2 regions of the Bacillus aquiflavi genome follow, and region 2 is predicted to be linked to the other one. Evidence: a T-box and tRNA genes for the amino acid it is inferred to sense, from the RefSeq annotation. Region 2 holds a T-box; the other holds one or more tRNA genes.
The links. A T-box is a leader RNA that pairs with one kind of tRNA and senses whether it is charged. The one in region 2 lies ahead of serS (serine--tRNA ligase), so its partner is inferred to be a tRNA-Ser.

Region 1 (21,078 bases), 390 kb from region 2:
CAGAGACAATTCCTTCTTCAACAGCTGCACGAGTTGCGTTTAAAGCATCTTCAATGCGAAGCTTGCGCTCTTTTAATTCTGTTTCAGTTGCCGCACCAACTTTAATTACAGCAACTCCGCCTGCTAATTTTGCAAGACGCTCTTGTAATTTTTCACGGTCAAATTCAGAAGTAGTTTCTTCTAATTGAACACGAATTTGGTTTACACGAGCACCAATTTTGTCAGTTGCACCAGCGCCTTCAACGATTGTTGTATTTTCTTTCGTTACAACAACTTTTGCAGCACGGCCTAGTTGTGAAATATTAGCTGATTTTAAGTCTAATCCAAGATCTTCAGTGATCACTTCTCCGCCTGTTAGAATAGCAATGTCTTCAAGCATCGCTTTACGACGATCACCGAACCCAGGAGCTTTAACAGCTACTGCATTGAAAGTACCGCGAAGTTTATTAACAACTAATGTTGCAAGCGCTTCACCTTCTACGTCTTCAGCGATAAGTAATAAAGGCTTGCCTTGTTGAACAACTTGCTCTAATACTGGTAAAATTTCTTGGATATTTGTAATTTTCTTATCTGTAATTAAAATATATGGATTTTCAAGGATCGCTTCCATCTTATCAGAATCAGTCACCATATATGGAGAAGCATAACCGCGGTCAAATTGCATACCTTCTACAACGTCAAGCTCAGTTGTAAAGCCTTTTGACTCTTCGATTGTAATTACTCCGTCGTTACCAACGCGTTCCATTGCTTCTGCGATTAATTGACCAACTTCGTTGTCGTCAGCTGAAATAGAAGCAACTTGTGCAATTGAATCTTTTCCTTCAATTGGCTTAGAAATGGCTTTTAATTGTTCAACAGCAGTTTTTACTGCTTTTTCAATTCCTTTGCGAACTCCCATAGGATTTGCGCCAGCTGTTACGTTTTTCAAGCCTTCACGGATCATTGCTTGTGCAAGTACAGTTGCAGTTGTTGTTCCGTCACCAGCAACATCGTTTGTTTTGCTTGCTACTTCTGCAACAAGCTTTGCACCCATATTTTCAAATGCATCTTCTAATTCGATTTCTTTTGCAATTGTTACTCCGTCGTTTGTAATAAGTGGAGAACCGAATTTCTTCTCAAGAACCACGTTGCGTCCTTTAGGTCCAAGAGTTACTTTTACCGCATTTGCAAGAGAATCTACTCCACGAAGCATCGCACGGCGAGCTTCTTCGCTGAATAAAATATCTTTTGCCATTGTATAACAACCTCCTCAAATATTTTTTAAATTTGATTATTTATAAGGGATGTTCCATGCAAATAATTACGAATTAGCTAATTACAGCAAGGATGTCACTTTCACGCAAAATTAAGTACTCTGCACCTTCGTATTTTACCTCAGTACCAGCGTATTTTGAGAAGATAATGCGATCGCCCTCGGAAACTTCAGGAAGAACACGCTCTCCATTTTCAAGTACACGACCTGTTCCAACAGCTACAATTTTACCTTCTTGAGGTTTTTCTTTTGCAGTATCTGGTAATACAATACCGCTTGCAGTTTTTTCCTCAGTTTCAACTAGCTCAATCACAACGCGATCACCTAGTGGTTTTAACAAGTTAAACAACCTCCTCAATATGTAATATTTTGTTATTTGTTAGCACTCTCATCTAACGAGTGCTAACACAATTATTATATTAAATAAACCGAAACTTTTTTTCAAGTATCATGCTGTTTTTTTTTTAAAAAAAAAAGTTGGTTTATTGTGAGAAGTAAACGATAAAATATGTCACCATAACATTTTATATTTAGAAAAAATGATCCTTGGCATTTGAAACTTGCTGCCTTTAACTAGTAAAATAGAAAGAGTGGACTATGATACAACTATGTAGATTTATTTGGCTCATTCGTATGATACTATGGTCTCAAGCCTAGAATAACCATATTGTTTCATACAGCCTTTAAATAAAAGCTTTGTAAAAGGAGGTCGACAATTTGAAAAAGGAGTATTGGTATATTTTAATTATTTATATCTTCATGCAGCTCTCGAGTATTTTCGGGGCTCCGCTGTTTACAGCGATTGCAGCTTTCTATAAAAAAGACAGTAATGCCTCACAATTAAAAATGATTGGTTTATCATCCTGGGTTGTGTTTAGTTTTACGATCACACTGCTTATCGTTCTCTTTATTTTGCGAAAAGAAATCAAATATCCTCAATATGAACGGAATGCAACTTCTACTGGAGTCTCGATTGCATGGGCATTTGGCGGCGTATTTTTAGCCATGTTTGCTCAAGCTGTCGCTGTAGCGATCGAATTGAAACTTGGAATTGAAACAGGCTCACAAAATACGGAAGATATTGTTTCAGCAGTTGAGTATTTCCCATTAATGATTGTTGTTGTTACTATTTTAGGGCCTATATTAGAAGAAATTGTTTTTCGCAAAATTATTTTTGGTTCGTTGCAGAAACGGTTTAACTTTTTTATTTCAGCTTTTATTAGCTCAATCATATTTGCTTTAGCTCATGTTGACTTTAGCCATATTATTATTTATACAGCAATGGGCTTTACATTTTCCTTTTTATATGTAAAAACAAAACGTATTATCGTCCCAATGTTTGCCCATATTGCGATGAATACACTCGTACTAGTTGTTCAATTTCTTGCGAGTAATGAATTGGAAAACTATATTAAATAAACGTCTTTTTTGGAGGATTTTACATGAGAGCGTCACCGCTATTTACTGGATTCGTCTATATTTTCCTTGGAATATTATTTACCTTCTTTGCTATTCAAAATGTAAACCAACAAGGATGGGGCTTTTTCTCTTACTTACTTGTCCTCCTTGCAACAATTGATTTTGGGGCAGGCATTAGAATGACCGCTTTTCATTTTATAACGAAGAAGAAAAAAAATAAGTCAGACTAAGTATGATCTGACAAGCGTTTTCAAAATAAACTTCCCTATAATCTGGAATAGTCCTGTTAGGGCTGTTTTAGAATATTCACACAAACCTCATATTCAAAATCGTTACTTGTACTTCGTTATAAACTCATGTATGACTGTTCTATTCGCTTCCGTCTTGACTGACAAGCGTTTAAAAAATATCAAAATATTAACATCATATAAAAGAATAAAGAACGTATTTAATACGTTCTTTATTCTTTTAACTGTTGTTCATATAATCTTTCTGCCTCTTTCACTTTCCTATAAGAGAAGCGAGAGATCAGAATACTAATTTCATATAATATAAATAATGGAATCGTTACCATCAAATGAGACAACAGCTCTGGTGGCGTTATAAAAGCTGCAATGACTAATAACACAAAGTAAGCATATTTGCGTATTTTTGAAAGAAACATTGGTGTTACGATACTCAGTCTTGTTAAAAACATAATTACAACTGGCAGCTGAAATAACAGCCCGAACGGAATTGTTAATTGAAATAAAAATTGAAAATATTCATTAATCCCAATTACTTGGTTAATATCTAAACGATCAGCAATTCGTTTCATAAATTCTACAACAAACGGAAAAAGAATAAAATATGAAAAAGCTAGTCCGCTCAAAAATAATATTACGGAAATTGGGATGTAGCTAAGCGTTACTTTCCGTTCCCTCTCATACAGACCCGGACTAATAAATGCCCAAAGCTGGTATAAAATAAGGGGCAGCGTCAAAACAAATGCAGTGATAAAAGCAAATTGCATATAAATTTTTATCGGGTCTGTAAGTCGAAAAGCGTTCATTGTCAGTTCTTTTGCTTCATCTGCCTCTTGTAAATATACAATGAGAGGCTCCGCTAAGAAAAAGCTAATGATAACAGCAATGACGAAGAAAACGACTACGAGTACAAGTCGTTTTCTTAATTCATGTATGTGTTCAAAAACGGTCATATCTCTTTGACTCATCACATGTTCATCCTAACCTTACTTAACATCAGTCTTTTTCTGTTGTTTATCATCATCGTCATCGTCTGCTAAGCCTTTTGTCGCATTTTTAAACTCACGAAGTGTATTTCCAGCTGCTTTTCCAAGCTCTGGAAGCTTTTTTGGACCAAAGATGATTAAAGCTATAACTAAAATTAATATGAGGCTTCCCATTCCTATATTCATCATTTTGCCTCACCTCCTACCTTTTATTTTAACTGTTTTTTTCATATACAACAAGCTTCTATTCGTTTAAATCTAGTATATCCTTTCCGGAAATATTTTCTTCATGATTAGGATAATGCTTTAAAAAATAAACGAGTGATTGAAGCTCTACAGCCAAATCAATATGGTGAACTCGAAGAGACGGAGGGACAGTTAATCGAGCAGGAGTAAAATTTAAAATTCCTTTCACATTCGCTTGTACTAATCGATCTGTAATCGTTTGTGCAGCTGGAGCTGGGACGGTTAAAATCGCAACCGAAATATGATCATTACTAATCCGTTCTTCTAAATCGTCCAAATGATAAACAGGAACATCTCCAATTAAAGTTCCAATTTTATGATGGTCTATATCAAAAGCAATCGAGATTTTAGTATTATTATTTTTAAGAAAATTATAATTTAAAAAGGCCGTTCCTAAATTTCCGACACCGATTAAAGCTACCTTTGTAAGCTCGTCCTGATCTAACGTTTTACGAAAAAATGATAATAAATAATGAACATTATAGCCGTATCCTTTTTTACCTAAGGCGCCGAAATAAGAAAAATCTCTGCGAATTGTCGCTGAATCTACTTTTACTGCTTCACTTAATTCTGCCGATGAAACTCTTTGTTTTCCTGAAGCGTGTAAATTTTGTATGAATCGATAATATAATGGCAACCTTTTTGCTGTTGCTTGCGGAATTTTATTTGTTTCATTTTGCATTGTGATCCCCCGCTTCTTTTCATTAGTCTATTATTTCCTTTCTGATAAAATCCCCATTTTTTCCTCCTGTTTTTTCAACAAGATAAGTTGGACCAATAACCATTCCTTTATCCACAGCTTTACACATGTCATAGACAGTTAAAGCGCAGACTGAAGCGGCTGTTAACGCTTCCATTTCTACTCCCGTACTCCCTTTCGTTTTAACAAAAGTTGTAATAATTAATGTAAATTGTTGTTCTTTTTGTTTCCATTCAAACGAAACATCTACACCTGTCAGTGAAATCGGATGGCACATCGGAATCATATCCCATGTCTTTTTGCTCGCCATTATTGCTGCAACTTGAGCAACAGCTAATACATCCCCCTTTTTTACCTTATTTAATGTGATATTATCATATATTTCCCGATTCACTGTAATACTTGATCGTGCGACCGCAGTTCGAAAGGTTTCTGGCTTTTTGCTTACGTCAACCATCTTTGCTCTTCCTGCCTCATTAAAATGAGTGAATCCTGTCATCTCTCTTTCTCCTCTCATTATCTTGATATTACACTATTTTCATTTTATTGTCTGTAAAACTTTGTACCTTTTTTCACAATGTTATCTGTTTGCCGTTAGGAAAGGAATACGTTACACTATTTTTATGGTAATAGAGGTGAGATAGCATGATATTATTACAAATAAATCAAGTAAGCAAATATTTTGGCGCTGATCTTATTTTATCGAATATAAAGTTAGAAATACAATCTAAAGATAAAATTGCTCTAGTTGGCAGAAATGGCTCAGGAAAATCTACTCTTTTAAAAATAATAGCTGGACAACTTTCATACGATAGCGGGGAAATCATAAAACCTAAAAATGTAACGATCGGTTATTTAGCCCAAAACACAGGGCTAGAATCGACACGCTCAATTTTGGATGAAATGCTTTCGGTTTTTGAACCATTAATCCAAATAGAACAAGAGCTTCGCCTTTTAGAAAATAAAATGACCCATTTAGACAAATCATCCGAATATGAACAAGTTTTAAAAGAATATGATCTATTGCAAGTTCAATTTAAAGAGCGAGGCGGATATCAATACGAAGCCGATATTCGTTCAGTTCTTCATGGACTTAACTTTGGGAAATTTGACTATTCTACAAAAGTATCGAGCTTAAGCGGAGGACAAAAAACACGGCTTGCCCTTGGGAAGCTTCTTTTAACAAAACCTCATATTCTTATTTTAGACGAACCGACGAATCATCTTGATATTGGAACATTATCATGGCTTGAAAATTATTTACAAAATTACGATGGTGCCATTTTAATTGTTTCTCATGACCGATATTTTCTCGATAAAATTGTGAATCAAGTTTATGAAATTTCTCGTAAACATATAACAAAATACAATGGCAATTATAGTTCTTATTTAGTTCAAAAAGCTGAAATTTATGAACAGGAATTAAAGCAATACGAGAAACAGCAAGTGGAAATTTCAAAATTAAAGGATTTTATTCAACGCAACATTGTCCGTGCTTCCACTACGAAGCGGGCACAGAGCCGCCGCAAGCAGTTAGAACGAATTGATGTACTTGATCGTCCGCTAGGCGATGAAAAATCAGCCTCTTTCAGGTTTGAAATTGAAAAACAAAGTGGAAACGAAGTCTTAAAACTAACGGAATTAGCAGTTGGCTACAACGGAAAAAAGATTACTGAAAATATTGAGGTGCGAATTACACGCGGAGAAAGTATTTCATTAGTTGGTCCAAACGGTATTGGCAAATCAACATTATTAAAAACGATAGTCAATAAAATTCCCTCACTTGCAGGTCACATTCAAATAGGTTCAAATGTAAAAATCGGTTATTACGACCAAGAATTAGCTGATTTAACGTCTAATAAACTTGTGTTAAATGAAATATGGGATAATTATCCAATAAAAACAGAAAAGGAGATTCGAACAGTGTTAGGTAATTTCCTCTTTTCTGGTGATGATGTTTTAAAAACCGTTTCCACTTTAAGCGGTGGGGAAAGAGCGAGGCTTGCCTTAGCTAAGCTCATGATGGAAAAGGCAAACTTTCTTATTTTAGACGAGCCGACAAACCATCTCGACTTAGAAAGTAAAGAAGTGTTAGAAAATGCCTTGCTTGAATATCCTGGAACGATTTTATTCGTTTCCCACGATCGTTATTTTATCAATCGGATTGCAACGAAAGTGATTGAATTACACAACGATAAAGCGATTGAATATATTGGAGATTATGATTATTACTTGGAAAAAAAGCAACAGCAACTAGAAATAAAAGCATTAGAAGCGGAGCAAGAATTTTCTTCAAAACAGCAACTGATACAGCCAAAGTCTTCTTTTGAACAACAAAAAGAAATAAAACGGCTTGAAAGACAACGAAAAAGACGGATAGAAGAGTTAGAGATCGTCATTGAATCCTTAGAGGAAACAATTCAAAAAAATGAACAATTATTATGTGATCCTGACATTTATCATGATCATGAAAAAGTAGCTAAGATTAACAAAGAAAAGTAAGAAGCTACTGAAAAGTTAGAAATATTAATGAATGAGTGGGCTTCACTTTCAGAACAATAAATTCAGAATAAAAAAAACTGGGGTTATTTTCCCCCAGTTTTTATTTTGCAAAAACATATCCACAAAAATATCCACAGTTATTCCTTTTTTAATAAAGACTCACACGAATTTTTCCACATTATCCACAGATAGCATATGGTTTTATCCACATAATCAACAATTTAAGATAAAAAATAGACTTTATCCACAAGTTAATTGTGAATCGTTATATCCAAACCTGGATTTGCATTGAGAGCAAAATTTGCCCGTTGACCTTTTTCAAATAAAACGGTTCCCGCAGCTGCAATCATAGCTGCATTATCTGTACAAAGTGATAACGGTGGAATAATTAATTCAACTTCTGACAGCTCGGAAAACGCTTCAGTTAATGCGGCACGAAGTCCTTTATTAGCGGCAACCCCACCGGCTAACAATACTTGTTTTACATTGTACTCCTTAGCGGCAGCAACAGTTTTTCCGACAAGGACATCAATCACACTTTCTTGAAAGCTTGCTGCAAGATCTTTCGGGTTTATTTTTTCTCCACGCTGTTCTGCGTTATGAAGCGTGTTAATAACAGCAGATTTTAATCCACTGAAACTGAAATCGTATGAACCTTGTTCAAGCCAAGCTCGCGGTAATTTAATCGTCGGTGTCCCTTCATGAGCAAGCTTATCGATATGCGGACCGCCAGGATATGGAAGGTTCAACGTTCTCGCAACTTTATCATATGCTTCACCTGCCGCATCATCCCTCGTCTCACCAATGACTTCAAAATATCCATGCTCTTTCATAAAAATAAGCTCCGTATGACCGCCAGATACGACAAGTGCTAGTAAAGGAAATTCCATTTCTTTTACGAAACGATTCGCATAAATATGCCCAGCTATATGATGGACACCAACAAGGGGAATTTCGTGAGCAAATGCAATCGCCTTTGCTGCATTCACACCAATTAATAACGCTCCAACTAAACCAGGACCTGCTGTTACCGCAATAGCATCTAAATCGGCATAAGAAATTCCTGCCTCTCTCATCGCTTCCTCAAAAACAATCGTCACTTGTTCAACATGATGCCGAGACGCGATTTCTGGAACAACCCCTCCAAAGCGTTTATGGCTTTCAATTTGTGAGGCAACTATATTTGAAACAATGTGCCGCCCATTTTTAATAATTGCTACTGCTGTTTCATCGCAGCTCGTTTCAACACCCATAATATATAGCTCTTTTTTCATCATAAATTCACCCACATGACTAGTGCATCTTCTCGATTATCTGTATAATAGCTTTTTCGAACTCCACCGTTTTGAAAACCAAGTTTCCTATACAAATTTTGTGCAGTCTCATTTGATACTCTTACTTCCAAAGTCATTGTTTTTGCCCCCTTCTGAAGAGCGATTAACATGACTTGTCTCATTAACGCTTCTCCTAACTTTTTCCCTCTATATTCAGGTAATAAAGCTACATTCGTAATATGAGCTTCATCTACAATGATCCAACAACCGCAATACCCGACAACATGCTTGTCTACTTCTAGTAATACATAAACAGCAAATTGATTATGGACCATTTCATGGTAAAAGGCTTCACGATTCCATGGTAAAGTAAAAGAAGCCTGTTCAATTTGCAAAACCTTATCAATATCATCTACAGTCATATATCTAAAGTTCATTTCACTCATACTTTTCTTCTCATTTCACTAATTAATTGTTGGCCCGGTTCTTTTTTAACCATTTTACTTCAGCTTCGGCCATGCGAACATAATTTGGAGTAAATGTATGAACCTCTTCGCTTTCCTTATTCATCCCAAGAAAGGCTAATTCTCCTGGACGCGGATTATGTTCCGTAACAGCTGCAAACACAGCTTGTTTTGTTAATGTTTTTTTAAATGCTTGTCGATGCAGATGAAGATCATTGCCGACAAATAAAATCGGCTCACAATAGCCCTTTAATTGTTCTGCCCACAATTCAGAAAGAACAATTATATCTTTTAAAGCAGGGGTTAGCTCTCCTTTATCATAACGATATAGTCCGGTATAAATTTGACCTCTTCTAGCATCAAATAATGGTGAAACATAACCATTAAAATAGCGACCTGAACTTGCTGCTAATATTTCCAAACTAGAAACTCCGACAAGTGGAATATTTAAAGTCCAGGCCAACGTCTTTGCAATGGTTACGCCGATCCTGACCCCCGTATAAGATCCCGGACCTTTTGCGACAACAATTTTATGAAGATCAGAAGGTACAACATCACACTCTCTCATGAGCATGTCAATAGCTGGCATTGCTCTAACAGAGTGGTTTTTCTTTAAGTTCGTTATATACTCTCCGATCACCTTTACCTCGTCTACTATTGCAATACCTAACACATAGTTAGTCGTATCAATCGCTAAAACTTTCATGAAAAAATCTCCTTACATAATAACTCATACCGTTCTCCTTTTGGAACAAATACTAATCTCCGTTCACCAGCTGTACCGTGATAAATAAAAATGGTTAACAGCTCCCCAGGAAGCTGTTCATCAATTAAATGGGCCCACTCAATGACTGTTATACCTTCACCTTCAAAATATTCAGCAAATCCAAGATCCTCATAAGAATCTTCAACCCTATATACATCCATATGATATAAGGGCAGTCTCCCTTTATATTCTTTAATAATAGTAAAAGTAGGGCTATTTACTGTCCGTTTAACCCCTAGTCCTAGAGCCAAGCCCTTAGTAAAGGTTGTTTTTCCAGCCCCTAAATCACCTTCAAGTGCAATCACATCACCTGGCTTAAGATGCTGTGCAAACTTCTCGGCAAATTTCATCGTTTCTTCTGAAGTATAAAACTTTTTCTCATATTCTTTCATAGTAGCTCACCTTATTTTACCATTAACAATCGTAAATTATTTTTAGAAATATTCAACTTTTAAAAAAAACCTTAGGATATTTCCTAAGGATAGAGCTTATAGACAATATGTAAAAACCCATCAAAATGATTAAAAACGCTTGTCAGTCGAGACGCCTAAGAATACGAATGGAACAGGCATCATGTAGCTTAACAACGAAGTGCAAGCAACGATGAATACGAGCGTTTGACAATAGTCTGAATCCTTAGGATATTTCCTAAGAATATAATTGTAGTTTACATGATTTTTCCTCGATAAGCAAAAATCATTCATTTTTTAATTAATTTTATTATAATGCAAAAAAAAAGACGAAACAAATTGTCTCTTCTTTTAAATGGCGGTCCCGACGGGAATCGAACCCGCGATCTCCTGCGTGACAGGCAGGCATGTTAACCGCTACACCACGGGACCAGCAAATTATTCTCAAATTTTTTAGAAATTGCGGGGATAGGATTTGAACCTACGACCTTCGGGTTATGAGCCCGACGAGCTACCTGACTGCTCCACCCCGCGGTAATATAAAATTTAAAGCCTGGCAACGTCCTACTCTCACAAGGGGATGCCCCCTATTACCATCGGCGCTGAGAAGCTTAACTTCCGTGTTCGGAATGGGAACGGGTGTGACCTTCTCGCCATCGCCACCAGACAATTGTTCTCTCAAAACTAGATAATGTGAAGAAGTAAGAAAGAAAGTATCATGTTTATTTGGTTAAGTGCTCGCTCGATTAGTATCTGTCAGCTTCACGTGTCGCCACGCTTCCACCTCAGACCTATCAACCTGATCATCTTTCAGGGAGCTCAAATGGGAAATCTCATCTTGAGGGGGGCTTCATGCTTAGATGCTTTCAGCACTTATCCCTTCCGCACGTAGCTACCCAGCTATGCCTTTGGCAAGACAACTGGTACACCAGCGGTGCGTCCATCCCGGTCCTCTCGTACTAAGGACAGCTCCTCTCAAATTTCCTACGCCCACGACGGATAGGGACCGAACTGTCTCACGACGTTCTGAACCCAGCTCGCGTACCGCTTTAATGGGCGAACAGCCCAACCCTTGGGACCGACTACAGCCCCAGGATGCGATGAGCCGACATCGAGGTGCCAAACCTCCCCGTCGATGTGGACTCTTGGGGGAGATAAGCCTGTTATCCCCGGGGTAGCTTTTATCCGTTGAGCGATGGCCCTTCCATGCGGAACCACCGGATCACTAAGCCCGACTTTCGTCCCTGCTCGACTTGTAAGTCTCGCAGTCAAGCTCCCTTGTGCCTTTACACTCTGCGAATGATTTCCAACCATTCTGAGGGAACCTTTGGGCGCCTCCGTTACCTTTTAGGAGGCGACCGCCCCAGTCAAACTGCCTGCCTGACACTGTCTCCCACCCCGATAAGGGGCGCAGGTTAGAATTTCAGTACAACAAGGGTAGTATCCCACCGACGCCTCCACGTAAGCTAGCGCTCACGTTTCCACGGCTCCTACCTATTCTGTACAAGCTGCACCAAAATTCAATATCAGGCTACAGTAAAGCTCCACGGGGTCTTTCCGTCCTGTCGCGGGTAACCTGCATCTTCACAGGTACTATAATTTCACCGAGTCTCTCGTTGAGACAGTGCCCAGATCGTTGCGCCTTTCGTGCGGGTCGGAACTTACCCGACAAGGAATTTCGCTACCTTAGGACCGTTATAGTTACGGCCGCCGTTTACTGGGGCTTCGGTTCACACCTTCAGCGATTGCTTAAGCGCTCCCCTTAACCTTCCAGCACCGGGCAGGCGTCAGCCCCTATACTTCGCCTTGCGGCTTCGCAGAGACCTGTGTTTTTGCTAAACAGTCGCCTGGGCCTATTCACTGCGGCTCTCTCGGGCTTGCACCCTATCAGAGCACCCCTTCTCCCGAAGTTACGGGGTCATTTTGCCGAGTTCCTTAACGAGAGTTCTCTCGATCACCTTAGGATTCTCTCCTCGCCTACCTGTGTCGGTTTGCGGTACGGGCACCTTATTCCTCGCTAGAGGATTTTCTTGGCAGTGTGGAATCAGGAACTCCGGAAAATAATTTTCCTCGCTGTCACAGCTCAGCCTTACGGTAATGGGATTTGCCTCATTACCAGCCTAACTGCTTAGACGTACATCCAATTGTACGCTTACCCTATCCTCCTGCGTCCCCCCATTGCTCAAACGGCGATAAGGTGGTACAGGAATATCAACCTGTTGTCCATCGCCTACGCCTTTCGGCCTCGGCTTAGGTCCCGACTAACCCTGAGCGGACGAGCCTTCCTCAGGAAACCTTAGGCATTCGGTGGAAGGGATTCTCACCCTTCTTTCGCTACTCATACCGGCATTCTCACTTCTAAGCGCTCCACCAGTCCTCACGATCTAGCTTCAACGCACTTAGAACGCTCTCCTACCACTGACACCTACGGTGTCAATCCACAGCTTCGGTGATACGTTTAGCCCCGGTACATTTTCGGCGCAGAGTCACTCGACCAGTGAGCTATTACGCACTCTTTGAATGGTGGCTGCTTCTAAGCCAACATCCTGGTTGTCTAAGCAACTCCACATCCTTTTCCACTTAACGTATACTTTGGGACCTTAGCTGGTGGTCTGGGCTGTTTCCCTCTCGACTACGGATCTTATCACTCGCAGTCTGACTCCCAAGGATAAGTCTTTGGCATTCGGAGTTTGTCTGAATTCGGTAACCCGATGAGGGCCCCTAGTCCAAACAGTGCTCTACCTCCAAGACTCTTACACTTGAGGCTAGCCCTAAAGCTATTTCGGAGAGAACCAGCTATCTCCAAGTTCGATTGGCATTTCACCCCTACCCACACCTCATCCCCGCACTTTTCAACGTACGTGGGTTCGGGCCTCCATCCAGTGTTAACCTGGACTTCACCCTGGACATGGGTAGATCACCTGGTTTCGGGTCTACGACCTCATACTCTTTCGCCCTATTCAGACTCGCTTTCGCTGCGGCTCCGTCTTTAAACTTAACCTTGCATGAAATCGTAACTCGCCGGTTCATTCTACAAAAGGCACGCCATCACCCATGAATGGGCTCTGACTACTTGTAAGCACACGGTTTCAGGTTCTCTTTCACTCCCCTCCCGGGGTGCTTTTCACCTTTCCCTCACGGTACTGGTTCACTATCGGTCACTAGGGAGTATTTAGCCTTGGGAGATGGTCCTCCCAGATTCCGACGGGATTTCACGTGTCCCGCCGTACTCAGGATCCACTCAGGAGGGAACGAAGTTTCAACTACAGGGTTGTTACCTTCTCTGACGGGCCTTTCCAGACCGCTTCATCTACCTCGTTCCTTTGTAACTCCATGTTGAGTGTCCTACAACCCCAAGAGGCAAGCCTCTGGTTTGGGCTGTTCCCTTCCTTTTCGCTCGCCGCTACTTAGGGAATCGCTTTTGCTTTCTCTTCCTCCGGGTACTAAGATGTTTCAGTTCCCCGGGTCTGCCTTCATAACCCTATGGATTCAGGTTATGATCCTATCCCATGACGGATAGGGGGTTTCCCCATTCGGAAATCTCCGGATCAAAGCTTACTTACAGCTCCCCGAAGCATATCGGTGTTAGTACCGTCCTTCATCGGCTCCTAGTGCCAAGGCATTCACCGTGCGCCCTTTCTAACTTAACCTTACGACAATTGATAAGCTTCGTTTTTCCGCGTCAACTGCGCTCTCTCACATCCTCACGTACGTTTTGTACGCTCCGGTGTTCGATCACTTGTTTCCTTGAATAACTCGCTTCTAAATTGTCTTTTTTCGGTAAAAGATAAGCTACGTATTTCGTTGTCAGTTGCATTCACTCCAATCCTCACGTACTTTTGTACGCTCCGGTTGTCGTTCATTTACTTCCTAGAACTACTTGCTTCTCTTTTCCTTTTTTTTAAGAGATATCTTTGGTGATACTCGGTTTCTTTCTTTTGCCTTCTTCATTTATTATCTAGTTTTCAAAGAACAATATTTGAGAGATTGCTCTCTCAAAACTAAACAAACAAACGATCAACCTTTAATGATTCCTTAGAAAGGAGGTGATCCAGCCGCACCTTCCGATACGGCTACCTTGTTACGACTTCACCCCAATCATCTGTCCCACCTTCGGCGGCTGGCTCCAAAAGGTTACCTCACCGACTTCGGGTGTTACAAACTCTCGTGGTGTGACGGGCGGTGTGTACAAGGCCCGGGAACGTATTCACCGCGGCATGCTGATCCGCGATTACTAGCGATTCCGGCTTCATGCAGGCGAGTTGCAGCCTGCAATCCGAACTGAGAATGGTTTTATGGGATTGGCTCGACCTCGCGGTTTCGCTGCCCTTTGTACCATCCATTGTAGCACGTGTGTAGCCCAGGTCATAAGGGGCATGATGATTTGACGTCATCCCCACCTTCCTCCGGTTTGTCACCGGCAGTCACCTTAGAGTGCCCAACTAAAGGCTGGCAACTAAGATCAAGGGTTGCGCTCGTTGCGGGACTTAACCCAACATCTCACGACACGAGCTGACGACAACCATGCACCACCTGTCACTCTGTCCCCCGAAGGGGAACGTCCTATCTCTAGGAGTGGCAGAGGATGTCAAGACCTGGTAAGGTTCTTCGCGTTGCTTCGAATTAAACCACATGCTCCACCGCTTGTGCGGGCCCCCGTCAATTCCTTTGAGTTTCAGCCTTGCGGCCGTACTCCCCAGGCGGAGTGCTTAATGCGTTTGCTGCAGCACTAAAGGGCGGAAACCCTCTAACACTTAGCACTCATCGTTTACGGCGTGGACTACCAGGGTATCTAATCCTGTTCGCTACCCACGCTTTCGCGCCTCAGCGTCAGTTACAGACCAGAGAGCCGCCTTCGCCACTGGTGTTCCTCCACATCTCTACGCATTTCACCGCTACACGTGGAATTCCACTCTCCTCTTCTGTACTCAAGTCCCAAGTCCCCCAGTTTCCAATGACCCTCCACGGTTGAGCCGTGGGCTTTCACATCAGACTTAAAGGACCGCCTGCGCGCGCTTTACGCCCAATAATTCCGGACAACGCTTGCCACCTACGTATTACCGCGGCTGCTGGCACGTAGTTAGCCGTGGCTTTCTCGTTAGGTACCGTCAAGGTACCGCCTTATTCAAACGGTACTTGTTCTTCCCTAATAACAGAGCTTTACGATCCGAAGACCTTCTTCGCTCACGCGGCGTTGCTCCGTCAGACTTGCGTCCATTGCGGAAGATTCCCTACTGCTGCCTCCCGTAGGAGTCTGGGCCGTGTCTCAGTCCCAGTGTGGCCGATCACCCTCTCAGGTCGGCTACGCATCGTCGCCTTGGTGAGCCTTTACCTCACCAACTAGCTAATGCGCCGCGGGCCCATCTGTAAGTGATAGCCGAAGCCATCTTTTAACTCCTCTCCATGCGAAGAGAAGGGTTATCAGGTATTAGCCCCGGTTTCCCGAAGTTATCCCTGTCTTACAGGCAGGTTGCCCACGTGTTACTCACCCGTCCGCCGCTAACCGTTCAAAAGCAAGCTTTTGATCAGTTCGCTCGACTTGCATGTATTAGGCACGCCGCCAGCGTTCGTCCTGAGCCAGGATCAAACTCTCCAATAAACTTGGAGCGTTGATTCGCTCATAATAAAAAAAAAATAACGTTGGCAAGTGTCAGCTTCTAACGAATAGTTAGTTGCCTCCACTTTAAATTGTTTAAATTGTTGTTGACGTTTGTTTGTTTAGTTTTCAAAGAGCAATGATATTGGAGCGGGTGATGGGAATCGAACCCACGACATCAGCTTGGAAGGCTGAGGTTTTACCACTAAACTACACCCGCATATAAACATATTAAAATATTGATTGAATTGGTCGGGAAGACAGGATTCGAACCTGCGACCCCATGGTCCCAAACCATGTGCTCTACCAAGCTGAGCTACTTCCCGTGACTAACATGGCGCGCCCGAAAGGAGTCGAACCCATAACCTTCTGATCCGTAGTCAGACGCTCTATCCAATTGAGCTACGGGCGCATATTAAATTGAAGCAACCTCTTTATTATATCAAATTTAAAATTGTTTGTCAAGGTTAATTTTTGATGATGCGGTCGAGAGGACTTGAACCTCCACGGGGTCGCCCCCACTAGGCCCTCAACCTAGCGCGTCTGCCATTCCGCCACGACCGCATAGCGACATACTCTATAATAACTCATTTTCCGAATTAAAGCAAGATTTTTTTTGGTGCGGATGAAGGGAGTCGAACCCCCACGCCTCACGGCGCCAGATCCTAAGTCTGGTGCGTCTGCCAATTCCGCCACATCCGCACAAAAAATGGCTGGGCTAGCTGGATTCGAACCAACGCATGACGGAGTCAAAGTCCGTTGCCTTACCGCTTGGCTATAGCCCAATCACAATATGTTCTAAAAAGCTTTCTCGTTAAAGAATGGGAAATGAGTAAAACACTCACTTCCCACTATATTTAATGACCCGTACGGGATTCGAACCCATGTTACCGCCGTGAAAGGGCGGTGTCTTAACCGCTTGACCAACGGGCCGTAATAAAAGCGACTAAACGGAGAAGGAGGGATTTGAACCCTCGCGCCGTTTGCACGACCTACGCCCTTAGCAGGGGCGCCTCTTCAGCCTCTTGAGTACTTCCCCAGATATGGCTCCGCAGGTAGGATTCGAACCTACGACCGTTCGGTTAACAGCCGAATGCTCTACCACTGAGCTACTGCGGAATAATAGAAGTATTCTGAGATGTATAATGGCATTCTTTTTTGGAAAGTAACTTGTCAAAAAAGAGTCGATTCTCTTCTCGACTCTTCCAATTATATAGAGGTGATAAACAAAAGTCAATAAGTAAAATTGTCCATAGATAAATTTTATTAATCAAAAATACGTTCTTCTACAAAATTTGCAAAGTCCCTTTGCACTTACCACAGACGTAACGCTTAGTGTTAACCTTTCGTTGTCTTTTATATACATAGTTGCAGCTTGTACATACATATGTTAAAGATTTTGTTTTGCGCTTCTCCAAAGCTTCAGGAAGAACAGAACAAAAGCGAGGTGCATTTACTTTGGCCATTAATTCTTTAAAATCTTTATCTTTATGACGATATCCTTTTCCTGCAATGTGGAGGTGATAATGGCAAAGCTCATGCTTAATAATGCCGATCAATTCCTTTTCACCTAATTGATCGTAATATTTTTTATTAATTTCTATATGATGAGAATTAAGCAAATATCGTCCGCCAGTCGTTCGCAATCTTTTATTAAAATAAGCTTGATGATGAAACGACTGCTGAAAATATTGCAATGAAATTTTTTCAACTAATTTTTGCAAATCTTCATTCTTCATTTTACACCACCTTGAATTTTAAGGTGAACTTGACAACCTTCTAAAGCATACACTAGAAATACATTTCGAAGATTATGTTTAGGAGGCGTTTATTTATGCCTAATTGGTTTCAAAACCAAATGAAAAGAGCATTCTTTGAAAAAGACCGTTATCAAATTAAGCTGTTAAATCAGTGCTGGTATTTTTACAGAAAAAAGCACTGCTCCTGAAAACCAAGGAGAAGTCTTAAAAAACAAGTGGCTGTCAATGTTCCGACAGCCTAACTGCTTTAAATTATTTGTATGGTGAGAACATCGTTAAAGCAACTCTTCCTTTTTGTATGTCTACTGAATCGACCCAAACCGTGACTACATCTCCAACCGAGACAACATCTAACGGATGCTTAACATACTTGTTGCTAAGTTTAGAAATATGCACGAGTCCATCTTGCTTCACTCCGATATCTATGAACGCTCCAAAATCAACTACATTTCGAACTGTACCTTCTAGCTCCATTCCTTGTTTTAAATCTTCTAACTGAAGAATATCTTTTTTTAACAACGGCTGCGGTAAATCATCCCGCGGGTCCCTTTCTGGTCTAATTAATGCTTCTATAATATCTTTTAATGTTAATTCACCTATCCCTAATTCAGTTGCAGTTGACTTTAAATCAATTGATTTTAACTCCGTTTTTAACTTTTCTGAACCAAGATCCGATGTCTCTGCATTAAATTTTGCAAGCAGCTTTTTCACATTTTCATAATTTTCAGGATGAATTCCTGTTCTATCAAGAGGTTCCGTCCCATCAACTATTCTTAAAAAGCCAATTGCCTGTTCATATGTTTTAATACCAAGCCGAGGTATTTTCTTTAGTTGCTTACGATTTGTAAATTTTCCCGTCTCTTCTCTCTGTTTCACGATATTATTTGCAACGGTTTTTGATAAACCTGCTACGTACTGCAATAAGGATGCGGATGATGTATTTACATTTACCCCTACTTGATTCACTGCTGTTTCAACTACAAACGTTAACGATTCAGTAAGCTTTTTTTGCGAAACGTCATGCTGATACTGACCAACACCAACGGACTTCGGATCAATTTTAACAAGTTCTGCTAAAGGGTCTTGAACTCGCCTTGCAATTGAAACAGCACTTCGTTCTTCTACTTGTAAGTCAGGAAACTCTTCTCTTGCTAACGCTGAAGCAGAATATACACTAGCTCCAGCCTCATTCACAATTAAATAAGAAATGTCTTTATTTATTTCTTTTAATGTTTCAGCTATAAATTGCTCAGTTTCTCGAGAAGCCGTACCATTTCCAATAGCAATAAGTTCGATCTCATTATTTGTTAAAATGTGTAACAGTTTTTCCTTAGCTTCTTGCGGTTTTGCTTTTGGTGGATGTGGATAAATGACATCAATCTTCAATACCTTTCCAGTCTCATTTACCACAGCAAGCTTACAGCCTGTCCGATAAGCGGGATCCACTCCGAGTACAACTTTCCCTTTTAATGGCGGCTGCAATAATAAGTTCCGTAAATTCTCGGAAAAAATATGAATCGCTTGATCTTCAGCCTTTTCAGTTAACTCATTGCGAATCTCTCTTTCAATTGATGGTTGAATAAGCCGTTTATAACCGTCTTCAATTGCTTCACGAACTATGTCGCTAGTTATAGAGGCAGGCGATTTGATCCATTGTACACATAGGTACGATGTAATTTTTTCTACATCCGGTTTAACGACAACACGTAAAATCTCTTCTTTTTCGCCGCGATTTAATGCTAAAACTCGATGTGGAACGATTTTTTTTACTGGCTCTTCATATTCATAGTACATTTCATAAACTTTTTTCTCGTCTTTATCTTTATCTTTAACTGTTGATTCGATCATAGCGTGTTTAAATGTTTCCGCTCTAATCCACTGACGAATTTGTGCATCATCACTCAACCATTCAGCAATAATATCCTTTGCACCATTTAACGCATCTTGAGCTGTTAATACTTCCTTCTCTTCACATACAAACTGAGCTGCTTTTGACTCTACCATTCCTTCCGTTGGAAAAGTCATCAACCATTGTGCTAACGGCTCGAGCCCTTTTTCTTTTGCTACTGTTGCTTTTGTACGGCGTTTTTGCTTATATGGCCGATATAAATCCTCTACTTCTTGCAATTTTGTAACTTTATTAATTTGAGCTTTTAGTTCATCAGTTAGCTTTCCTTGCTCTTCTATTAAACGAATGACTTCTTCTTTTCGCTTTTCTAAGTTTTGCAAGTAATTCCATTTCTCCATAATATCTCGAATTTGCACTTCATCTAATGAACCAGTTGCTTCCTTTCGATACCGAGCTATAAATGGCACTGTATTACCATCATTTAAAAGTGATATGACATTGCGAACTGATTTTACGCTTATTGTTAGCTGTGAAGCTACTTCATTGATTAGTTTTTCGTGTTGATTAGCTGTTTGTTCCAAACACTTCATCTCCCATGCATCATTCAAGGTTTAATAATTTTTCCACAATTTATTATTTCGTCGTTTTCAGCTATGCCGAAAAGGTTCTTCCGGCGATATAGGGAATAAGCCAATAATTAAACATAACTTAACACAAAGAAACCTTCTCTAAAATAGAGCAGGTTACCACCGTTATACTTTGAACTATATTATTGTTCCACTCCGTTAATAATAGGAAAAAATATAATCTGGCTATGTTTGCCTACTGCTAAATCATATAGTAAGTAAAAAAGATTGAGCTGATCTAATAAGTATGTAGAATCATCATTCTTTTTAAACAATGTCTTTGCTTTAATTTCATATACTATGAATGATTTTATCAGAATGAATCGCTTCTTGAAGCTTTTTTATTGCCCTTCTCTGAAGGCGAGAAACATGCATTTGCGATATCCCTAATTTGTCACCTGCTTGTTTCTGACTCATATTTTCTAAATACGTATACTGAATTACTTTCTTTTCCCGTTCATTTAAAACATGCAAAATTCTTTCAAGCACTAATCTTTGATTTACCTTCTCAAAGCCTTTATCAACAATTCCAATAATGTCTAATAATGTGACGGTTCCTCCATCTATATCTGCCTCAATTGCACGATCGACAGATAAGGCATGATAATTTTTCCCCATTTCCATTACTTCAAGCACATCTTCTTCTGAAACCTTTAACGTATCTGCTATTTCAGCTATTTTCGGTGAGCGTTGAAGTTTGATTGTCAATTCTTCAACGGTATACTTTATTTTCGGTCCCAGCTCTTTAACTTTCCGTGGTACATGAACACTCCATGTCTTATCTCGTAAAAAGCGTTTTATTTCCCCAACTATTGTTGGAATAGCAAAAGCTTCAAAGCTCTTTCCAAAAGATTCGTCATAACGACGTATAGCACCTAACAGCCCGATCATCCCTACTTGGTAAACATCCTCATGAAACGATTTACCGGCTGAGTATTTTCGTGAAATCATTTCAACTAAATTCTCATATTGAAGGACAAGCT
Region 2 (8,296 bases):
GACGAAAGTCGGGCTTAGTGATCCGGTGGTTCCGCATGGAAGGGCCATCGCTCAACGGATAAAAGCTACCCCGGGGATAACAGGCTTATCTCCCCCAAGAGTCCACATCGACGGGGAGGTTTGGCACCTCGATGTCGGCTCATCGCATCCTGGGGCTGTAGTCGGTCCCAAGGGTTGGGCTGTTCGCCCATTAAAGCGGTACGCGAGCTGGGTTCAGAACGTCGTGAGACAGTTCGGTCCCTATCCGTCGTGGGCGTAGGAAATTTGAGAGGAGCTGTCCTTAGTACGAGAGGACCGGGATGGACGCACCGCTAGTGTACCAGTTGTCTTGCCAAAGGCATAGCTGGATAGCTACGTGCGGAAGGGATAAGCGCTGAAAGCATCTAAGCATGAAGCCCCCCTCAAGATGAGATTTCCCATTTGAGCTCCCTGAAAGATGATCAGGTTGATAGGTCTGAGGTGGAAGCGTGGCGACACGTGAAGCTGACAGATACTAATCGAGCGAGCACTTAACCAAATAAACATGATACTTTCTTTCTTACTTCTTCACATTATCTAGTTTTGAGAGAACAATTGTCTGGTGACGATGGCGAGAAGGTCACACCCGTTCCCATTCCGAACACGGAAGTTAAGCTTCTCAGCGCCAATGGTAGTAGAGGGCATCCCTCCGCGAGAGTAGGACGTTGCCGGGCACTAAAAAAAAGAACAACTTTTTGTTGTTCTTTTTTATGTTGTAGATGTTCCAACGAAGTCAAAGTATGGATAATATTATATGTCTCCGCCTCGTGCTATGAGCCTTGTCTAACAAGTTTATTCGTTCCCCTCTTTTTTATTAGATAAAAAATGATAGACTAAAAAAGGGCTTTTTTCCATTGTGATATTTAAAAATGTTTTAATAAACGGAAAATCTTGATTTGGCATCATTTTGATTAGTTCGCTCCACCATTCTGTTTCGTATCTAGCAATCATACTTAAATTATAAAGAATTAAATAATGAATTAAGATTTCAGGATATTTAAGTAGTTCACTCCTCATAAGTGGTAAATATAACTGTTTATCAATTATGCTATATCTTAAAGGTAAACAGTTCATAAAATTAATACTTTTGGTTTTGAAGGTAATATTTTTACCTTTTGTATCAGTTAAGATTGAAATCGGAAAAGAACTTATAGATTGAAAAAAACGGATAAAATGGCTTTCTGTCATGTGAAAATAGTCGAGTATTTCTTCACTAATAATGTATGTATCGGTTTGTTTTTCGATCTTCAAAAGTGATGGTGTTGTCTCACCTAAGTGAAGAAATAAGTCATTTAGTTCGGGAATTTGCTTTAAAAGAGACCCCATTGTTAATTTGTTGCCCTCTAAATGTTTCATATGAAACATTTTTTCAGCCATTAAAGGAAAAAGACCATTTTTTTGTAATTTTACTTCATCTTGAAAAAATTCATACTGTTGTTTTTTTCTCTTTCTAGTCGAAACTCCGTGAGCCAACATAGTTGTAGATTTGGGATAATTTGCATCTACTGTTAATATACATGCTTTTATAAGGTGTACAACACCGTAAAAAAGCAGGATAGGTTTTAATGCAAGGGGGGCTATCTTCGCTTGTTTATAATGCAATAATCCATGTTCTAAAAAGTAAATAAAACGATAACAATTTTCATAACTTTTTTGGTCAGCGTCTTTTATGTTTAATGTTTGGTAATGATGATATAAAAAATCTTGTGTTGTCGAAGCAGAAAAATAAATTGAAAAACTGTCTAAATCTATATATTTATACATGCTTTTTTTTGCCTCCAAATAAACTAAAAAATCTAACATATCATTGCTTCCTTGACAGTATTTTGTCCAATTGATAACCTACTAATAATATTTTTCGTTAAGAGGAGGAAAAAATAATGTGGGAAAGTAAGTTTGCTAAGGAAGGTTTAACCTTTGATGATGTATTGTTAGTTCCAGCAAAGTCAGAAGTGTTACCTCGTGATGTTAGTCTTAAAGTAGAATTAACGAAAACATTAAAGTTAAATGTTCCTATTATTAGTGCAGGAATGGACACCGTAACGGAGGCGGATATGGCTATTGCTATGGCACGGCAGGGTGGTCTAGGGATTATTCATAAAAACATGTCAATTGAACAGCAAGCAGATCAAGTTGATAAAGTAAAGCGATCTGAAAGCGGAGTTATTACAGATCCATTTTTTTTAATGCCAGATAATCAAGTTTATGATGCTGAACACCTAATGGGTAAATATCGAATTTCAGGTGTTCCGATTGTTAATAATAAAGAGGAACGAAAATTAGTAGGAATTCTAACAAATCGCGATCTTCGCTTTATTCAAGATTATTCGATTTTAATTTCAGATGTAATGACAAAAGAAAATTTAATAACAGCTCCAGTTGGTACCACATTAGAAGAAGCAGAAAGGGTATTACAAAAATATAAAATTGAAAAGCTCCCTCTTGTTGATGAGAAAGGTATACTAAAAGGGCTTATTACAATTAAGGATATTGAAAAAGTGATTGAGTTTCCTAACTCTGCTAAGGATAAACAAGGACGGTTGTTAGCAGGCGCAGCTGTTGGAGTAACGAAAGATACGATGAAACGTGTTGAAATGCTCGTTAAAGCTAATGTTGATGTCATTGTTGTTGATACTGCACATGGACATTCAAAGGGTGTAATTGATACTGTTCGCCAAATTCGTGAAGCATATCCAGAATTGAATATTATCGCCGGAAATGTAGCCACTGCAGAAGCAACTAAAGCTTTAATAGAAGCTGGTGCAGATGTCGTTAAGGTTGGAATAGGACCTGGCTCAATTTGTACAACCCGTGTTATTGCAGGAGTCGGTGTTCCACAAATAACAGCAGTTTACGATTGTGCAACAGAAGCAAGAAAGTATGGTAAAGCAATTATTGCCGATGGCGGAATTAAATTTTCTGGAGATGTTGTAAAAGCTTTGGCGGCAGGTGGTCATGCTGTCATGCTTGGAAGTATGCTAGCTGGGGTTTCGGAAAGTCCGGGTGAAACTGAAATATATCAAGGGCGTCGTTTCAAAGTATATCGGGGCATGGGGTCAGTTAGTGCGATGGAAAAGGGTTCAAAAGACCGCTATTTTCAGGAGGAAAATAAAAAATTTGTCCCAGAAGGAATTGAAGGCAGAGTTCCTTACAAAGGACCATTATCGGATACAATTTACCAGCTAGTCGGTGGAATCCGCTCAGGCATGGGATATTGTGGATCAGAAAATTTACACGAGTTAAGAGAGAATGCTCAATTTATACGAATGACTGGTGCTGGTTTACGTGAAAGTCATCCACATGACATTCAAATTACGAAAGAAGCACCAAACTACTTATTATCATAAATTATTCCCATTAATTACAATAGACAGATGATTGATTATCTGTCTATTTTTTTATGTTTTTTTATGTTAAACTTAAACAGGAAAATAACGAGCTTCGATTCAATTCACCAATTCATCCATTTTTATTGTTTTAAAAGCAAGAAAAGCAGGGTAATTCATACGATAACCCCATTTTGTTTTATTTAAATATTTATCCTAGTTTAGCTAAACACAATTTAAAAAGAAATAGCACTTGGCTGTTAATATAAATAATTAGAAAATACATCTTGGAGGTTTTTAATTTTGGAATCGGCAAAAAAAATATCGATAAAAATTATGGTGCTTTTTTTAATTTTTACTATAGTTTTTTCCACGTCTCCCCAATACATAAAAGCAGAAACAGACTCACTTGGAATAGAAGCTGAAGGAGCAATCTTATTAGATGCGGAGACTGGAAAAATATTTTATGAGAAAAATGCAGATGCTGTAATAGGTGTTGCTAGTATGTCAAAAATGATGACTGAATACCTAGTTTTAGAAGCAATTAATGAGGGGAAAATTAAGTGGGATCAAGAAGTCATCATTAATGAATATATTCATCAATTATCTGCTGCACCTGAGCTTTCAAATATAGGATTAACGCAAGGGGAGAAATATACTGTAAAAGAATTATATCAAGCAATGGCTATACATTCGGGAAATGCTGCTACTGTCGCGTTAGCTGAGTTAATTTCTGGCACTAAAAAAAACTTTGTTAAGTTAATGAATAAAAAAGGAGAGGAACTCGGTCTAGGTGAATTTAAGTTTGTGAATTCATCAGGTTTAAATAATAGAAGTTTATTAGGAAAACATCCAGCAGGTGAACCTGATGAGGAAAATGTCATGTCGGCAAAAGCAACTGCAAAGCTAGCCTTTTGTTTACTAAGAGATTTTCCAGAAGTGTTAGAAACAGCAAAAATGCCTAAGCTGAAATTTAAAGATGGTCGTGAATATGCAAACTTTAATTGGATGTTGCCTGGTCTTGTGTTTCATTATGAAGGGGTCGATGGATTAAAAACAGGATCAACTGATTTTGCTGGTTTTGGTTTCACTTCAACAGCTGAACGGGATGGACAACGGTTTATTACTGTTGTTATGAAGGCAAATTCGAAAGAGCAGCGTTTTACCGAGACAAGAAAATTACTAGATTATGGGTTTAGTAATTTTTCAAAAGAAGAAATTCTCCCTAAAAACTATGTAATAAAAGGAAATAAAACAATTCCAGTTATAAAAGGAAAAGAAGATAAAGTTAAAATTCACACGAAAAAAGCGGTTAATTTAGTTGTTAACGACGGGGAGAAAGAAAATTATACTTATCAATTGGTGATAGATGAAAAGAAGCTAAACAAAAATGGGGAATTGACAGCACCTGTTAAAAAGGGTGATAAAATCGGTTATTTAATAATAGAGCCAAAAGACGGTGAACAATTAAGCTTTCTAATGGATGAAGGAAGCAATGCAATTAAAGTAGATGTTGTTGCTGCAGAAACTGTTGAAAAAGCTAATTGGTTTGTGTTAACAATGCGGGGAATTGGCAGCTTTTTCGGTGAATTATGGGACAGCATTTCATCGACTGTAAAAGGTTGGTTTTAATTAAAATGGGCTTCTTGTCTTGACAGGATGCCCGTTTTGTTGTTTTATTTTCATATACGGGAATAATAAATTCCGACCAATTTAGTTGTATATTTTTTAAAATCAGCAAATATTATTTGTTATAAAATCTATTTAAAAGGGAGTTAGAATTTATTATGAAAATAGGTACAGAAAGAGTTAAACGCGGCATGGCAGAAATGCAAAAGGGCGGCGTAATTATGGATGTTATTAATAGTGAGCAAGCTAAAATAGCTGAGGAAGCAGGTGCCGTTGCAGTAATGGCTCTTGAACGAGTGCCAGCCGATATACGTGCTGCTGGAGGAGTTGCTAGAATGGCAGATCCTCGAATTGTAGAAGAGGTAATGAATGCAGTAACGATTCCTGTTATGGCTAAGGCACGGATCGGGCACATTGTAGAAGCTCGAGTTTTAGAAGCAATGGGTGTTGATTATATTGATGAAAGTGAAGTGTTAACACCAGCGGATGAAGAATTCCATTTAAATAAAAATGATTACACAGTTCCATTTGTTTGCGGTTGTCGTGATCTAGGTGAAGCAGCTCGTAGAATCGGTGAAGGTGCTTCAATGCTTAGAACAAAAGGAGAGCCTGGAACTGGAAATATTGTAGAAGCTGTTCGCCATATTAAAAAAGTTAACTCTCAAGTTCGTAAAGTTGTAGCAATGAATGAAGATGAGCTTATGACTGAGGCTAAATTGTTAGGTGCTCCTTATGAAATTTTACTTGAAGTAAAACGTCTTGGAAAGCTTCCTGTTGTTAACTTTGCTGCCGGTGGAGTAGCTACTCCTGCTGATGCTGCTTTAATGATGCAGCTAGGTGCTGACGGAGTATTTGTTGGCTCAGGAATATTTAAATCAGATAACCCAGCTAAGTTTGCCAAAGCAATTGTAGAAGCCACTACGCATTATCAAGACTATGAATTAATTGCCCATCTTTCAAAAGGATTAGGATCCGCAATGAAAGGAATTGAAATATCCTCACTTGCACCAGAGGATCGTATGCAAGATCGAGGTTGGTAAGGGGAAAATCATTAATGAAAATAGGGGTACTTGGCTTACAAGGAGCAGTAGCAGAACATATTCGAGCGATTGAAAAATTAGGTGTTGAAGCTATTAATATAAAAAAGAAAGAACAACTTGAAGAAATTGATGGTCTTATTCTTCCTGGCGGAGAAAGTACAACGATGCGACGTTTAATTGATCAATATGATTTTATGGATTCATTAAAACAGTTTGCACAAAATAAAAAACCGATGTTTGGTACTTGTGCAGGTCTTATTTTGCTTGAAAAAAAAGTTGTTGGAAATGAAGAACCGCATATTGGCGTTATGAATGTGACGGTTGAACGTAATTCTTTCGGGCGGCAAAGGGAAAGTTTTGAAGCAGAACTATCCATTTTAGGAGTTGCGGATCATTTTAACGGTGTATTTATCCGTGCACCCCATATTGTCGAAGTTGGTGAGAATGTCGAGGTTCTCGCAAAATATAACGAACGTATCGTAGCAGTTCGAGAAGGTCCGTTTTTAGGTTGTTCATTTCATCCGGAATTAACAGATGATATTCGTTTAATAGATTATTTCATCTCAATGGTTAAAGAGGCGTAGAATCCATATTTTCATGAGATGAGCTTAATTGTATAAAGCTGTTGAAACTAGCGCATAATTGTAGTAAATTAAATAAAAAAAATAATCATTAATTTAGAAAAAGCAATGAGAGGAACTAGTAGCAAGTGCATCATTTTTAAGAGAACCGATGGTTGGTGTGAATCGGTAAATGAACTTTGTGAATCCATCCTCGAGCAAAAGTGTGGAACGCTTTTTAAGCAAGTAAGCACTTTCGGATTAAAACCGTTATTTTTTAAAGAGGAAAGCAAATATGCTTTCAACTTGGGTGGCAACGCGGGTAACTCTCGTCCCTTTTGGGATGGGAGTTTTTTGATTTTTGTAAGCTTATATGATCATTTGAGGGGGATAGAATCATGCTTGATTTAAAATATTTAAGAGCAAACTTCTCAGAAATTAAGGAGATATTGCAGTATCGCGGAGAAGATTTAACTGATTTAGACAAGTTTGAGGAATTAGATCAAAAACGTCGGGAGTTAATTATTGAGAGTGAAAAATTAAAAAGCAAACGGAATGAAGTTTCCCAAAAGATTGCCGTATTAAAAGGGGAGAAGAAAGATGCAGATCATATTATTAAAGAAATGCGTGAAGTTGGTGAGCAAATAAAAGCATTGGATGACCAACTTCGAAATGTAGAGGAAATGTTAGATCAGCTTTTATTAAGCATTCCAAATATTCCTCATAAAAGTGTACCGATTGGGGAAACTGAAGATGATAATGTTGCAATTCGTAAATGGGGTAAAATTCGTCAATTTGATTTTGAAGCTAAACCTCACTGGGAAATTGCTAATCAGCTAGAAATTTTAGATTTTGAACGTGCATCAAAAGTAACAGGAAGTCGCTTTGTTTTTTATAAAGGTCTCGGTGCACGACTAGAACGCGCGTTAATTAATTTTATGCTAGATCTCCATGTTGATGAGCATGGTTATCAGGAAGTGCTGCCACCATACTTAGTAAACCGTGCAAGTATGACAGGAACAGGACAGCTCCCCAAATTTGAAGAAGATTCATTTTTAGTTGAAAGCGAAGATTATTTTTTAATCCCGACAGCAGAAGTTCCTGTAACAAATTTGCATCGAGATGAAATAATGAACGGGGAAGATTTACCAATAAATTATGTTGCTTTCAGTGCCTGCTTCCGTTCTGAGGCAGGTTCTGCAGGCCGAGATACTCGAGGGTTGATCCGCCAGCACCAATTTAATAAAGTGGAGTTGGTTAAATTTGTAAAACCAGAAGATTCTTATGAAGAGTTAGAAAAACTTACAGGAAATGCGGAAAAAGTGTTACAATTGTTAGAGCTTCCTTATCGGGTAATGAGTATGTGTACAGGAGATTTAGGATTTACTGCAGCAAAAAAATATGATCTTGAAGTATGGCTCCCTAGCTATAATACGTATCGAGAAATTTCTTCTTGCAGTAACTTTGAAGCATTCCAAGCAAGACGTGCAAATATTCGTTTTCGCCGTGATCAAAAAGCAAAGCTTGAGCATGTGCATACATTAAATGGTTCTGGTTTAGCGATTGGCAGAACAGTTTCAGCTATTTTAGAAAATTATCAGCAAGCTGATGGAAGTGTTGTTATACCAGACGTATTACGACCTTATATGGGGAACAAAGCAGTTATTAAATAACGAATACAATTCCATAAATGGCTGGCCGCCAGAATGGCGGCCTTATTATA

Region 1: it has a tRNA-Ser gene. The T-box ahead of serS (serine--tRNA ligase) is inferred to sense a tRNA for this amino acid. The anticodon was not compared.

Annotation. Positions count from the first base shown of each region.
Region 1 covers NZ_CP082780.1:44,431-65,508, reverse strand. Annotated here, with positions in the region: gene groL (chaperonin GroEL) at 1-1,234, opposite strand, end outside; gene groES (co-chaperone GroES) at 1,308-1,592, opposite strand; gene K6959_RS00395 (CPBP family intramembrane glutamic endopeptidase) at 1,970-2,671, shown strand; gene K6959_RS00390 (YdiK family protein) at 2,695-2,901, shown strand; gene tatC (twin-arginine translocase subunit TatC) at 3,132-3,884, opposite strand; gene tatA (twin-arginine translocase TatA/TatE family subunit) at 3,903-4,091, opposite strand; gene K6959_RS00375 (redox-sensing transcriptional repressor Rex) at 4,147-4,830, opposite strand; gene moaC (cyclic pyranopterin monophosphate synthase MoaC) at 4,853-5,347, opposite strand; gene K6959_RS00365 (ABC-F family ATP-binding cassette domain-containing protein) at 5,494-7,350, shown strand; gene tsaD (tRNA (adenosine(37)-N6)-threonylcarbamoyltransferase complex transferase subunit TsaD) at 7,602-8,624, opposite strand; gene rimI (ribosomal protein S18-alanine N-acetyltransferase) at 8,624-9,070, opposite strand; gene tsaB (tRNA (adenosine(37)-N6)-threonylcarbamoyltransferase complex dimerization subunit type 1 TsaB) at 9,093-9,794, opposite strand; gene tsaE (tRNA (adenosine(37)-N6)-threonylcarbamoyltransferase complex ATPase subunit type 1 TsaE) at 9,791-10,246, opposite strand; tRNA gene K6959_RS00340 (tRNA-Asp) at 10,621-10,696, opposite strand; tRNA gene K6959_RS00335 (tRNA-Met) at 10,725-10,798, opposite strand; rRNA gene rrf (5S ribosomal RNA) at 10,816-10,931, opposite strand; rRNA gene K6959_RS00325 (23S ribosomal RNA) at 10,991-13,914, opposite strand; rRNA gene K6959_RS00320 (16S ribosomal RNA) at 14,304-15,863, opposite strand; tRNA gene K6959_RS00315 (tRNA-Gly) at 16,007-16,080, opposite strand; tRNA gene K6959_RS00310 (tRNA-Pro) at 16,110-16,186, opposite strand; tRNA gene K6959_RS00305 (tRNA-Arg) at 16,196-16,272, opposite strand; tRNA gene K6959_RS00300 (tRNA-Leu) at 16,342-16,424, opposite strand; tRNA gene K6959_RS00295 (tRNA-Leu) at 16,478-16,562, opposite strand; tRNA gene K6959_RS00290 (tRNA-Gln) at 16,571-16,645, opposite strand; tRNA gene K6959_RS00285 (tRNA-Glu) at 16,722-16,793, opposite strand; tRNA gene K6959_RS00280 (tRNA-Ser) at 16,812-16,899, opposite strand; tRNA gene K6959_RS00275 (tRNA-Asn) at 16,905-16,979, opposite strand; gene K6959_RS00270 (SprT family protein) at 17,147-17,599, opposite strand; gene cmpA (cortex morphogenetic protein CmpA) at 17,695-17,808, shown strand; gene K6959_RS00260 (Tex family protein) at 17,873-20,050, opposite strand; gene sigB (RNA polymerase sigma factor SigB) at 20,387-21,078, opposite strand, start outside.
Region 2 covers NZ_CP082780.1:3,468,496-3,476,791, forward strand. Annotated here, with positions in the region: rRNA gene K6959_RS16790 (23S ribosomal RNA) at 1-517, shown strand, start outside; rRNA gene rrf (5S ribosomal RNA) at 577-692, shown strand; gene K6959_RS16800 (YaaC family protein) at 811-1,782, opposite strand; gene guaB (IMP dehydrogenase) at 1,899-3,365, shown strand; gene K6959_RS16810 (D-alanyl-D-alanine carboxypeptidase family protein) at 3,648-4,976, shown strand; gene pdxS (pyridoxal 5'-phosphate synthase lyase subunit PdxS) at 5,129-6,013, shown strand; gene pdxT (pyridoxal 5'-phosphate synthase glutaminase subunit PdxT) at 6,028-6,597, shown strand; T-box leader at 6,694-6,913, shown strand; gene serS (serine--tRNA ligase) at 6,972-8,246, shown strand.